Regions from separate parts of the Sphingomonas fucosidasi genome, predicted to be linked through region 1. Evidence: riboswitches for the same ligand, from Rfam matches in the RefSeq annotation. Region 1 holds a riboswitch; the other holds the start of a gene.
What was found. Region 1 has a riboswitch for thiamine pyrophosphate ahead of thiC (phosphomethylpyrimidine synthase ThiC). Riboswitches for the same ligand answer to the same signal wherever they lie in the genome.

Region 1 (6,824 bases):
ATCTCGGTCGGCACGGTCGCCGCGCCGGGTGCGTTCACGGCCGCAGCACGCGCAGCCGGCGTCGTCTCTGCATCGCAGGTGTTCAACCCCTATGCCGACGACAATAGCTTCCTGCTCGGCGCGTACATCTTCGAGGACGTCGGCGTCTCGGCGTACAAGGGCGCAGCGGCGCTTATCGCCAACAAGACCTATCTCGAGGCGGCCGCCGGCATCCTCGCGGCCGAGGCCTATCACGCCGGCCTAATCCGCACGATCCTGTACCGCAAGGGCCTCGATACACCGTCGCTGCGCACCATCGCGGGCCAGATCAGCGACGCGCGCGACAGCCTGGACGGCAGCAGCGACATCGATCAGGGCATCACCGGTACCGATGCGACGATCTCGAACATCGTCCCGACCGACGCCAACGGTCTGGCCTATAGCCGGTCGATCGCGCAGGTGCACAACATCGCCTATCTGACCAATACCGCAAAGATCGGCGGGGGCTTCTTCCCCAACGGGACCAACAACCGCACCGACGCACTTCGGAGCAGCGGCGCCAACGCGTGATCGCCGTCACGGACTGAAACAGAAACCTCGGATCGCGGCGCATTCAGGAGCGCCGCGATCCTTGTTTGGGGAATGACCAATGAAACACTTCACAAAGCTCACTATGCTCGCCGGTCTCGCGACCGCGGGCATTTTTGCCGTTCCCGCCGCCGCGCAGGACATGACCACCGACCGGGACAGCAAGCCGTTCTCGGGCGTCTACATCGGCGCGGCCGGCGGCTACGACGTCCAGCCCAACGATGTCGGCTCGTCGATCCTGTTCGATCGCAACGGCGACGGCAATTTCAACGAAAGCGTCAACACCATCACTGGTGGCAACGCGTTCTCGCCGGGCTTCTGCAACGGTTCCGCGCGCACCGCGGTCGTCGATTTCGGGTGCCGCAACGACGATGACGGCTGGTCCTATTATGGTCGCGCCGGCTTCGACGTGCAGAGCGGCCCGTTCGTGGTCGGCCTGGTCGGCGAATTCGGCAAGTCCGACATCACCGATAGCGTCGCCGGTTTCTCGACCACGCCCGCCAGCTACACGATGGCCCGCAAGCTGAAATGGGAAGCTTCGGCCCGCGTCCGCGCCGGCCTCGCCGCGCGCAACACGCTGTTCTACGCCACCGGCGGCGCCGGCTATGCCAAGATCGACAATCTGTTCTTCACCACCAACACGGCCAACGCGTTCGCGGCCACCGGCTCGAACAAGCGCTGGGGCTATGTCGGCGGCGGCGGCATCGAGCAGAAGCTGACCCGCAACATCTCGATCGGCATGGAATACACCTACCACCAGTACAAGGACGACGACGCCCGCGTTCTTGTCACCGCCGGCACCGCGCTCGCCGGCAGCCCGGTGTTGCTGGCGAACAACCCGTTCGTCCTCGCCCCCAACACCGCCGGCACCACCTTCCGCCGCAGCGATGAGAACTTCCGCTGGCACTCCCTGCGCGGCACCGTGTCGTTTAGATTTTAAGGCATGACGTAACCAATCACTCCGTCACCCCGGACTAGTTCCGGGGTCCACCGCGCCGCAAACTCGACACCCCCGATTGCGCGGCACGGTGGATGCCGGAACAAGCCCGGCATGACGAAGTAATCTTGGCTCTGCCACACTGAAAGGCCGCAGCCCCAAAGCAGGGCGGCGGCCTTTTTTCGTTTGTCCGCACAACCTCAATCCTCCCCCGCCAGGGGGAGGTGGCACCGAAGGTGACGGAGGGGGAGGACGCGCAACAGCAGTTACCCTTACCGCCCCCTCCGTCTGGCAAGCGCCAGCCACCTCCCCCTTGCGGGGGAGGATCGCAAAGGCACCGCCCCCACTCCCGTTCGCCCTGAGCGAAGTCGAAGGGCAGGCCCAAACGCAAACGCCTCGACTGTCCGCACCACCACCAAGTTTGCCATTGCACCCCATCCCAAGCCGCCTATGCTCACCCCACCCCGGGGGAGCGCTGATCCGCGCTTGAGAGGAAGGCTGGAGCCTTCGACCCGCTGAACCTGATCCGGTTGATACCGGCGGAGGGAGGGAGCGGTCGCCACAGAACCGCAATCCTTGCTCCGATACCCTTAGGAGCAAGCGCATGGCCGACATCGAAGCACGCACCCCGACAGCAGACATCGGCGTAACCATCGGCCCGATCCGAGGCTCGCGGAAAATCCACGTCGCGGTCCCCTACAGCCCCGACGTCCGCGTCGCCATGCGCGAGATCGTCCTCGACCCGTCCTGCTCCGAGCCCCCCTTACGCGTCTACGACACCAGCGGCCCCTACACAGACCCCCGCGCGAAAATCGACATCAACGCCGGCCTTCCCCAACTCCGCCGCAGGTGGATCGAGGCTCGCGGTGACGTCGAGAGCTACGACGCGCGTGAAATCCGCCCCGAGGACAATGGGCAGCTTGGCCCGGACCGCTCCGGCGGCGTCCCGCAATTCCCCGGCAGCATCAAGCGGCCCTTGCGTGCGAAGGCAGGCCACAACGTCAGCCAGATGCACTACGCCCGCCGCGGCATCATCACCCCCGAGATGGAATACGTCGCCACCCGAGAAAACCTCGGCTGCGCTATGCTGAAAGACTACAAGCGAGACGGCGAATCCTTCGGCGCCAGCATCCCCGACTTCGTCACCCCGGAATTCGTCCGCGACGAGATCGCCCGCGGCCGCGCGATCATCCCCAACAACATCAACCACCCCGAATCCGAACCGATGGCGATCGGCCGCAACTTCCTGGTCAAGATCAACGCCAACATCGGTAACTCCGCGGTGGCCAGCAACGTCGCCGCCGAAGTCGACAAGCTCGTCTGGTCGATCCGCTGGGGCGCGGACACGGTGATGGACCTCAGCACCGGCCGCAACATCCACGACACCCGCGAATGGATCCTCCGCAATTCGCCGGTCCCGATCGGCACCGTCCCGATCTACCAGGCGCTCGAAAAGGTCGGCGGCGTCGCCGAAGACCTCACCTGGGAGATCTTCCGCGACACGCTCATCGAGCAGGCCGAGCAGGGCGTAGATTACTTCACGATCCACGCCGGCGTCCGCCTCGCCTACATCCCGATGACCGCGAAACGCGTCACCGGCATCGTCTCGCGCGGCGGCTCGATCATGGCGAAATGGTGCCTCAGCCACCACAAGGAGAGCTTCCTCTACGAGCGCTTCGACGAGATCACCGAGATCATGAAGGCGTACGACATCGCCTACAGCCTCGGCGACGGCCTGCGCCCCGGCAGCATCGCCGACGCCAACGACGAAGCGCAGTTCAGCGAACTCTACACGCTAGGCGAACTCACCCACCGCGCGTGGAAGAGCGACGTCCAGGTCATGATCGAAGGCCCCGGCCACGTGCCTATGCACAAGATCAAGGAGAACATGGACAAGCAGCTCGAAGTCTGCGGCGAGGCACCCTTCTATACGTTAGGGCCGCTCACGACGGACATCGCGCCGGGCTACGACCACATCACCAGTGGGATCGGCGCCGCGATGATCGGCTGGTACGGCACCGCGATGCTTTGCTACGTCACGCCGAAGGAGCATCTGGGCTTGCCGGATCGCGACGACGTGAAGGTCGGTGTGGTGACGTACAAGCTGGCCGCGCATGCCGCGGATCTGGCGAAGGGGCATCCCGCGGCGCAGATGCGCGACGATGCGCTGTCACGCGCGCGCTTCGAGTTTCGCTGGCGCGACCAGTTCAACCTGTCGCTCGATCCCGACACGGCGGAATCCTATCACGACCAGACGTTGCCGGCCGAGGGCGCCAAGACCGCGCATTTCTGTTCGATGTGCGGGCCCAAATTCTGCTCGATGAAGATCACGCAGGAGGTCCGCGACTTTGCCGCCAAGCAGAACGCGCCGGCGGATACGTTCCTTGCGGCGGACGTAGATGCGGTTGATGTTGAGCGGGCGATCTTCGCGACCGGCAGCGACGCGGAGAAGGGCATGGCCGACATGAGCGAGAAATTCCGCGCGAAAGGCAGCGAGATCTATCTGCCGGCGGAGTGATCGGAGACTGTGCGATCCTCCCCCGCCAGGGGGAGGTGGCGCGTAGCGACGGAGGGGGAGGACACGGAACTGACGTGGTCGTTTACCTCCCCCTCCGTCTGGCAAGCGCCAGCCACCTCCCCCTGGCGGGGGAGGATCAGTCTTACCGATCAGGTCAGGCTGGCGCGGCCGCCGGCGTGGCGGTCGAGGCGGCCGGCGAGTTCGAGTTCCAATAGCACCGTGTGGACGACGGCGGGGCTCAGGCGCGACTGGCGGATGAGTTCGTCGATCGCGACGGGGACGGGGCCGAGCAGGTCGGTGATCCGGCGCCGGTCGGTATCGGTCGCGTCTTCGGCGGGGGAGCCTGCATAGGCGTCGATCGGCGAACGGACCGAGCGCGGGTCGAACGGGCGGATCTGTTCGAGGATGTCGCCGGCGGACTGCACCAGCGTGGCGCCTTCGCGGATCAGCAGGTTGCAGCCTTGCGCGCGGGGATCGAGCGGGCTGCCGGGGACGGCCATGACTTCGCGGCCGGATTCGTTGGCGAGGCGCGCGGTGATCAGCGAGCCGGATTTGGGGACGGCCTCGACCACCACCGTACCGATCGCGAGGCCGGCGATGATGCGGTTGCGCGAGGGGAAGTTGCGCGCCTTCGGTTCGGTGCCGGGGGGCTGTTCGGCGAGCAGCAGGCCTTCGGTGGCGACGCGCTCCTGGAGCGCGGTGTTGTCGGGCGGGTAGGCGATGTCGATGCCGCTGGCGATGACGCCGATCGTCGCGCCGCTGGAGCCTGCGCCGAGCGCGCCGATGTGTGCGGCGGTGTCGATCCCGCGGGCCAGGCCGGAGACGATGGTCGTACCTTCTTCGGCCAGTTGCAGCGCCAATTGTCTTGCGAAGCGGCACGCGGCGGCGGACGCATTGCGCGCGCCGACCATCGCGATGCAGGGGCGGGTGGCGTGGGTGAGGTCACCGCGGAAGATCAGCGCCGGCGGGGCGGTCTCGATCTCGGCGAGCAGGCGGGGATAGTCGGGGTCGTCGAGGAAGAGATAGCGCGCGCCCAGCTTCGCCGTGGCGGCGATTTCGCGTTCGGCCAGCGCCGCGTCGGCGATCCGGGGGCTGCGTCCGCCGCCGCGTTGGGCGAGCATGGGGAGCGCTTCGATCGCGGCGTCAGCGCTGCCGAAGCGGGCGATGAGCTGGCGATAGGTGACCGGTCCGATCCCGGTCGTGCGGATGAGCCGAAGTCGTAAGACCGTCGGGTCAGTCACTCGTTTTCCGGCTGGAGCCGATTCGTGGTTCGGTCCCCGAGAACAGGCGCTCGACGTTCTCGCGGTGCTTCCACAGCACGATCAGTGCGAGCGCAAGCAGCAGCAGGACGAGGTCGAATCGACCGAACAGCGCGGCAGCAAACGGTGCGCTGAGGGCTGCGGCCATGCCGGCGACCGAGGATATCCGCAGGCCCGCGAGCAGGCCCAGCCAGACGACGGCGTAAACGAGCCCGAGTGGCCAGTAGAGCGCGACGACGATTCCCATCAACGTGGCGACGCCCTTGCCGCCCTTGAACTTCAGCCAGATGGGGTAGCAATGGCCGATGAACGCACCGGCGGCTGCGAGCAGGGCGTTACCGGGGAACAGGTGTGCGACCAGCAGCACGGCGACTGCGCCCTTGGCCATGTCGAGCAGCAGCGTGGCGGCGGCGAGGCCCTTCCGCCCGGTGCGCAATACGTTGGTAGCGCCGATGTTGCCCGAGCCGATCGTCCGCAGATCGCCTGCACCGCCGGCGCGCGTGAGGATGACGCCGAACGGGATCGAGCCGAGCAGGTAGCTGAGCACGAGCGATAGCGTGGGCGCGACCCAGAGAATTTCCGTCTGCAAGTATGTCCCCCGTTCCGAGGGCGCTTATAAACGACGCGGGGCGGACGGCAAATGGCGTCGAGCGGGTGCCGACCTCACAGCACCCTCCGTCATCCTGACGAAAGTCAGGACCCAGAGCCACGGAGGACAACGCTTGTAACCCTGGGTCCTGACTTTCGTCAGGATGACGGGGGGAAGGCTCTGGTTTGCCTAAGGCGTTCCGTCCTAAGGCGCATGGATGGACACGCGCCCCATTCTGTTCTTCGATTCCGGTGTCGGCGGGTTGTCGATCGTCGGTCCGGCGCGCGCCGCACTTCCGGATGCGCCGTTCGTCTACGCCGCCGACTCGGCCGGGTTTCCCTACGGCACGAAGAGCGAGGTCGAGATCGCCGCCCGCGTGCCGGTGTTGCTGGGCCGGCTGGCGGAGCGGTATCGGCCGCGGTTGATCGTGATCGCGTGCAACACCGCGTCGACGATCGCGCTGCCAGTGGTGCGCGCTGCGCTCGACTTGCCGGTGGTCGGGACGGTGCCGGCGATCAAGCCCGCTGCCGCGCTGTCGGTCATGCGGACGATCGGCGTGCTGGGGACCGAGGCAACCGTGCGGCAGGCGTATGTCGATGATCTGGCGGCGCGGTTCGCGGGCGATTGCACGGTGCTGCGCTACGGCTCGGCGGCATTGGTCGAGATGGCGGAGGCCAAGCTGCACGGGCGGGCGGTGGCGCCGGAGCGTTATGCGGCGGTGCTCGACGGGCTGTTTTCACAACCCGGCGGCGATCGGATCGATGTGATCGTCAACGCCTGCACGCACTTCCCGCTGGTCGAGGCAGAGTTGGCTGCGGCGGCGCCCGGGGTGCGGTTCGTCGATGGCGGTCCCGGAATCGCGCGGCGGATCGTTCACCTGATGCAGGGCGAATCATGGTCGGGAGCGGGCGAGGGTGTCGCGGTCTTCACTAGGTTGGGGGAAGACGAACATGC
Region 2 (6,824 bases), on a different contig from region 1:
TCGATACCGAGACGTGGACCTCGGTCGAGAAGTCGATCCTGCTGCAGAATCTCGACCATCACTGGAAGGAGCATCTGGCGACGCTCGATGCGCTGCGTCAGGTCGTCCATCTGCGGGCTTATGCGCAGAAAACGCCCATCAACGAGTATAAGCAGGAGGCGTTCTCGCTGTTCCAGCGGATGCTCGAAACGATCCGCGAGGACGTGACCAAGACGATCGCGCATGCGCAGTTCCAGATGCAGGCGCCGGTCGGTTTGCCGGAATTGCCCGACTTCATCACGACGCATTTCGACCCGTTCACGGGGGAAGATAACTCGAATGATTTCGACGGCGGCACGCGCGGCCACATCACGTCGACGATGCCGCCGTTGCAGATCCCGCAGCCGCAGGAGGCCGACATCGGCGAGGATCCAGCGAACTGGGAGGGCGTCGTGAGCCGGAACGCGCCATGCCCGTGCGGGTCGGGACGCAAGTACAAGCAGTGCCACGGCGCGGTTTGATCGAATGAGTCCGGCCTGCTTGGATGTAGAGGCATCCCAAGCAGGCCGCCCCGCAGTCCTCGCAACGCCCCGTCCCGCGACCGGCTAGTCGATCCGCCCGTGGCGACGATGCTGGTGCCGGACTACGTACCAAACGCCTTGGAAAACGGGACGTGCGGCCAGCGCCACACGTCCCGCCTGGTTACCAGATATGGACGCGCTGTGCGGGCGCCAGGTACAACGCGTTACCCGGCTTTACGCCGAACGCCGTGTACCATGCGTCGACGTTGCGGACGATGCCGTTGACCCGGTAGAAGGGTGGCGAATGCGGATCGGTCAGCAGCCGCGCCCGCGCCGCGCCTTCGCGCAGTTTCGCCTGCCATGCCTGCGCATAAGCCAGGAAGAACCGCTGGTCGCCGGTCAATCCGCCGATCACCGGCGCCTTGCCGTGATCCGCCTGGTATTTCTGATACGCCGCATAGGCGGTCTCGACGCCGCCGAGATCGCCGATATTCTCGCCGAGCGTCAGCGCGCCCTTCACATGCACGCCGGGGATCGGCTCATACGCGTCATATTGTTTCGACAGCGCGGCGGTGCGCTGCGTGAACGCCGCTCGTGCCTCCGGCGTCCACCAGTTCTCGAACTTGCCGGACGCACTAAACTGGCTGCCCTGGTCGTCGAAGCCATGCCCCATCTCGTGCCCGATGATCGCCCCGATCGCCCCGTAATTCACCGCGGCATCCGCCTTCAGATCGAAATAGGGGGGCTGCAGGATCGCCGCCGGGAAAGTGATCTGGTTGTTGAGCGGGTCATAATAGGCGTTCACGGTCTGCGGCGTCATGCCCCACAGCGTGCGATCGACCGGCTTGCCGAGCCGCGACAGTTCGAGCTGGTGCTGGAACTCGCCCGAGCGCATCGCATTGCCGACCGGATCGCCGCGAACGACCTGCAACGATGCATAGTCGATATACTTGACCGGATGCCCGATCCGCGGATCGAACGCGGCGAGTTTGGCCAGCGCCTGCGTCTTGGTCGCCTGGTCCATCCAGGTGTTCGCGGTGATCCGCTCCTTGTACGCGGCGCGCAGATTGGCGATCAGCTCGCCCATCTTCGCTTCGCTCTCGGGCGGGTAATGGCGCTTCACATAGACTTCGCCGACCGCCTCGCCCATCGTCCCGTTGACCAGCGCGATGCCGCGCTTCCACCGCGCGCGCTGCTGCGGCTGGTCGGCGAGCGTCTTGCCGTAGAAATCGAACGTCGCCTGATCGAACGCCTTGGGCAACACGGCGGAGCTGGCCGAGGCGAGACGGAACTTCATCCAGTCCTGCCACGTCGATACCGGCGTCGCCGCAAAGATCTTGCCCAGTTCGGTCAGCGCGGTCGAATTGGTCATGTAGACGATCGGGAAATTGCCATAGCCCGCGGTCGACAGCAGCAAAGGCCAGTCGAATTCGGGGGCCAGTGCCTTGCGACCTGCCGCATCCATGGGCTTGAGCATCGCCTTGAGGTCACGCGACTGGACCGGCGACCATTGCACCTTCGCCATCGCCGTTTCCAACGCGACGATCCGATCCGCCTTGGCCGACGCGTCCGGGATCCCGGACAAGGTCAGCATCTTCTCGACATACGCACGATAGGCGGTGCGGAAGGTATCGTATTTCGGACCCTGTTCGAGATAGTAATCGCGACCGCCCATACCGAGCGAACCTTGGCCGGCGGCGACTGAATAGCGCTTCGGATCGGCTGGATCGGGCAACTGGCCGACCTCGACCGGCGCGGCATAGCCGACCGTTGAGAACAGCGTTTGCAGCTTCTGCTTGTCGCCGGCCGCATCGATTTTCGCGAAATACGGCTTCAGCGGTGCAGCCCCGGCGCGTTCGATCGCGGCTTCGTCCATGAAGCTTGCATACAGGTCGCCGAATTGCTTCGCGCCGGGGCCGACCGCGGCCGGATCACGCGCGGCGTCGTCGAGGATCGTGCGGACCTGCTGCTCGGCCTGGTCGGCGAGAATGACGCTGCCGCCCGCTGAGGTGCGATCGGCGGCGATCTCGGTCCGCTTGTTCCAGTTGCCGTTCGCATACGTCCAGAAATCGTCACCCGGCTTCACCGCCTTGTCGGCCGCGGTCAGGTCGATCCCGAACGTCCCGTAGCGCGTGCCGGTCGAGGCTTGTGGCGCCGCCGGTGTGGATTGGGTCTGCGCGACGGCCGACGCCGACAAGGCGAGCACGGCGACGCCGAGCGATAGGCGGGGAATGTGGGTGAACGGCATCGAAACTCCTGGACGAGAAGGGGCAACCCCCGGGTTGAACGCTGATCGATAAAGCAAGCCGGACGACATCGCCTCCGGTCGGCGTGCACGAAGGTGCCCCCGTCGCGCAGCCGGCAAGCTGACGCATATTTCGTCCGCTAGCAATATCCGTGCGATGGTCGGCAAAACGCGCTGCGCAACTGCCCTGCGCTCGTCGCACCATCTCGTGCGACGTCGAAGCCCAGTCTGGATTCCGTGCTGCACGGCGCAATGATCCCGTCGAAGGAAACCGGGATCACCCTGTTCAAAAGGTTAGCGCTTTCCAATGCCGACACGACCACCTAAGCGACGGGCATCCCCGGGGGGCCGCTGATGCGCGGCTGAGAGGTGGGCTGCAGCCCATGACCCGCTGAACCTGATCCGGCTTATACCGGCGTAGGGAGGGTCTGCGGCTGGCCCGTCGTCCCTCCGATTGGAGTGGACGTGATTTTTTTCAGTGCTGGTTTTCGTATAATGTCCGCCGCGCGCGAGCGCAGGCTTTTAGGCCTGGTCGTAACAACCTTCGCCGCATCGTCGGCAGGTGCGCAGGTGGCTGACCCGGTCGAACCCGCAGAAATCCGCGTCGTCGGCAAGCAGGACCCGGCAGGGCTGCTGCCCGACCAGAAGGTCCCGCGCGCGCAGAGCGCGATCTCCGCCGACTTCATCAACAAGCAGGCACCGACGCTCAACGCGTTCCAGCTCGTCACGCTGCTCCCCGGTGCGAACGTCGCGTCGAGCGATCCCTATGGCCTGTCGACGAGCTCCAGCCTGACGCTGCGCGGTCTCGGCCAGGACGAGATCGGCGTGCTGATGGAGGGCGCACCGCAGAACGACATCGGCTATTACTACGCCTACCCCTCGCAGTTCGCCGACCCAGAGAACCTCAAGCGCATCTCGCTCGCCCAAGGCTCGGTCGATATCGATTCCCCGACGCTCGGCGGTGCAGGCGGTTTACTGTCGCTATCGCTCGACGATCCGAAGGCGCGTCCCGGCGCGCTGGTCGACCTGTCGCTCGGCAGCTACGCGGCGCGGCGCGCGTTCGTCCGGATCGATAGCGGGACGATCGGCAACACCGGGCTGAAGGCGTTCCTGTCCTATTCGAACACGCGCGCGGACAATTGGCGGGGGGCGGGCTACGACACGCGCCAGCACATCGACGCCAAGATCCTCAGCGAATGGGGCGCCGGCAACCGCGCCAGCCTCGCGCTCTCCTACAACGACGCGAACTCGTCGAGCTACCCAAGCCCGACGCTCGCCGAGTGGAACGCGCAGGGCCGCGATTTCAATTTCGACGAGCGCTACACGGCAGGGAACACCAACTATTGGCGGCTGTACCGCGCGCCGTTCCGCAATCTCTACGCCTCCGCGCCGGTGCACCTCGTGCTGAACGATCGGCTTGCGCTCGACAGCACCACCTATCTCCAGTTCGGTTACGGCAACTCGCCCTACGGGACGCAGCTGACCACCGAAGGCAATTTCCTCGGCACCGAGGCACTCGCCCAGCCGATCGCGCTGCCCGGCGCAGTCGACGGCGTCGCGACCGTGCTCGGCAATTACACCGGCGACCAGATGCGGACCGGCAACGTCAGCAAGCTCACCTTCAAGACAGGCATGCACACGCTGACCGCCGGGCTCTGGTTCGATTATGGCACCGATCGCGTCACCCAGTCGTACACGTCGATCGACGCCGATGGGCAGCCGTTCGACCGCTGGGGGTATCGCGCGAAAGCGATCCGCACCGCCGACGGCCGCCTGCTCGCCTATGAGAACCAGCGCACCGTCACGGTCACGAAGGGCTTCTTCCTCGCCGACAGCATCGCGCTGACGCCGCGGCTGACGATCGACGCCGGGTTCAAGGGCGTCAACGTGCTGCGCAACGGCCGCACCTATTTGCCTGGACCGCAGGACAAGGTCCGCAACGACAGTTTCGCCGCATTGCCGCGCGCCGCGATCCACTACCGGCTCGACGATCGCCAACAGCTGTTCGCCAACATCACCACCAACTTCCGCACGCCCAACGAATTCACGCTCTACAACAGCTATTTCGGCGGCGAAGTCGTCGTGCGCGGGACGAACGCGCTCAAGAACGAATATTCGGTCTCGCAGGAGATCGGCTATCGCTTCATCGGCGAACAGCTCTCCGCCTCGGTGACCGGCTTCCACTACAAGTTCCGCAACCGACAACTCGCCACCGTGCTCGACCAGGGCGGCGCGCAGGTCAACGCGACGCTCAACGCCGGCGGCCAGACCTCGTACGGGGTGGATGCGGAGATCGACTATCGCCCGGTCGCAGGCGTCAGCCTCTACCTTTCGGGCGAATATCTGCGCGCGCGGATCGACGACGACCTGCCCGTCGGCGCGGACTTCCTGCCGACCAAGGGCAAGCACGCGGTCTCCAGTCCCACCGTCCAGTTCGGTGCCGGCGGGATCTATGACGATGGCCGGTTCTTCGGCAGCGTCGCGTCGAAATATATCGGCCGGCAATATGCGAGCTTCATGAACGACGAGCGGATCAAGGGCTATGCGACGCTCGATCTGTCGGTCGGCATGCACCTCGCCGACTGGCTCGACGGCAAGCGCACCGATCTGCGCGTCAACGCGATCAACGTCACCGATCCGCACGTCCTCGCCGGCGTCCAGTCGGTCAGCACCAACGCGCAGGACACGATCGGCCGCAACGGCACGGTCATCGCAGGCTCCCCCCCGGCCTATTATATCGGCAGCGGTGCGGCGGTCATGGCGACGATCTCGCGGGCATTCTGAGATGGCGACGCAGCCTGCGCATCTGGTCCACGGCATGGGCACCGCGATGGAGGCGCCGACCTGGCCCGCGATCACCGCCGACGAGGCGAATGCGGTGATCGCCCGCTTTCCGGCGGCAGGGCGGCTGACCGGGCTGCACTGGCATTCCCCGCGACCGTTCTCCGCCGCGACGCTGGCGCACACGACGCAGGGCGCGTTCCTGTTGAAGCGCCACCACCGCAGCGTCCGCTCGATCGAGGGACTGGCGGAGGAGCACGCGTTCATCGCGCACCTCGCCGGCGCGGGCATGTCGGTACCCGAGGTGATGGCAACCGCAGACGGCGCGACGGCGGTGACGAGCGGCGCCTGGTCGTACGAACTGCACCGTGCGGCGCCGGGTGCGGACCTGTACCGCAACAGCCTGTCATGGACGCCGTTCGCCTCGCACGCGCATGCCCATGCCGCCGGTGTCGCGCTCGCGAATTTACATGAGGCGGCGCGCAGTTTCAGCGCGCCGGCCCGCCGACCGCAGCCACTGGTTGCCAGCTTCACCATCCTCCCCGCCGCCGATCCGCTCGCCGCAGCCGAAGCCTATGTCGCGGCCCGTCCCGCGCTGGCCGCGTTCCTCGAATCCAAGCCTTGGCGACGCGAGCTCGCGAGGCTGTTCGAAGCCTTGGGGCAGGGGTTGGCCCCTCTGCTTGCCGAGCAAACGCCGCTGTGGACGCACAACGACTGGCACCCCTCCAACCTGCTCTGGACGAACGGCGGCAGTGTCCGAACCGCGTTCGACTTCGGACTCGCCGACCGGACCTGCGCCGTGCACGACATCGCCACCGCGATCGAGCGCACCGCCGTTCGCTGGCTCGACCTAGGGCAGGGGACCGACGACATCGGCGATCCAGAGGCAGCATTGGCGCTGCTTGCGGGCTACGCCACCACCGCGCCGCTCGCTCGCGCCGACATTGCCGCGGTCGTTCGCGTGTTGCCGCTGGTCCACCTCGAGTTCGCGCTGTCGGAGATCGATTACTTCACCGCAGTGGTCGAAGACCCGGCATCTGCCGGGCTCGCCTGGGACGGGTATGTGATCGGCCACGCCGAGTGGTTTTTGTCTACCCCAGGGCAGGATTTCCTTCGCGCGATCGAAGCCGGGGCTCATTCCCAATGACCGCGTTCGAGATCGTCGCGGTCGCGGTGAGCGTCACGGGCATCTGGCTGACCGCGACGCGCCGCATGCTGTGCTGGCCGGTCAACCTCATCGCCTGCGGGCTCTATTTCAAGCTGTTCCTCGACGTCCGGCTCTATGCCGACATGGTCCT

Region 2: another riboswitch for thiamine pyrophosphate. It lies ahead of U1737_RS01630 (TonB-dependent receptor); the one in region 1 lies ahead of thiC (phosphomethylpyrimidine synthase ThiC).

Annotation. Positions count from the first base shown of each region.
Region 1 is NZ_JAXOJR010000006.1:273,954-280,777, forward strand. It holds gene U1737_RS12940 (ferritin-like domain-containing protein) at 1-549, shown strand, start outside; gene U1737_RS12945 (outer membrane protein) at 629-1,507, shown strand; TPP riboswitch at 1,960-2,069, shown strand; gene thiC (phosphomethylpyrimidine synthase ThiC) at 2,109-4,022, shown strand; gene dprA (DNA-processing protein DprA) at 4,172-5,263, opposite strand; gene plsY (glycerol-3-phosphate 1-O-acyltransferase PlsY) at 5,256-5,870, opposite strand; gene murI (glutamate racemase) at 6,088-6,824, shown strand, end outside.
Region 2 is NZ_JAXOJR010000001.1:344,356-351,179, forward strand. It holds gene secA (preprotein translocase subunit SecA) at 1-500, shown strand, start outside; gene U1737_RS01625 (M13 family metallopeptidase) at 682-2,748, opposite strand; TPP riboswitch at 3,077-3,186, shown strand; gene U1737_RS01630 (TonB-dependent receptor) at 3,241-5,529, shown strand; gene U1737_RS01635 (phosphotransferase enzyme family protein) at 5,531-6,673, shown strand; gene pnuC (nicotinamide riboside transporter PnuC) at 6,670-6,824, shown strand, end outside.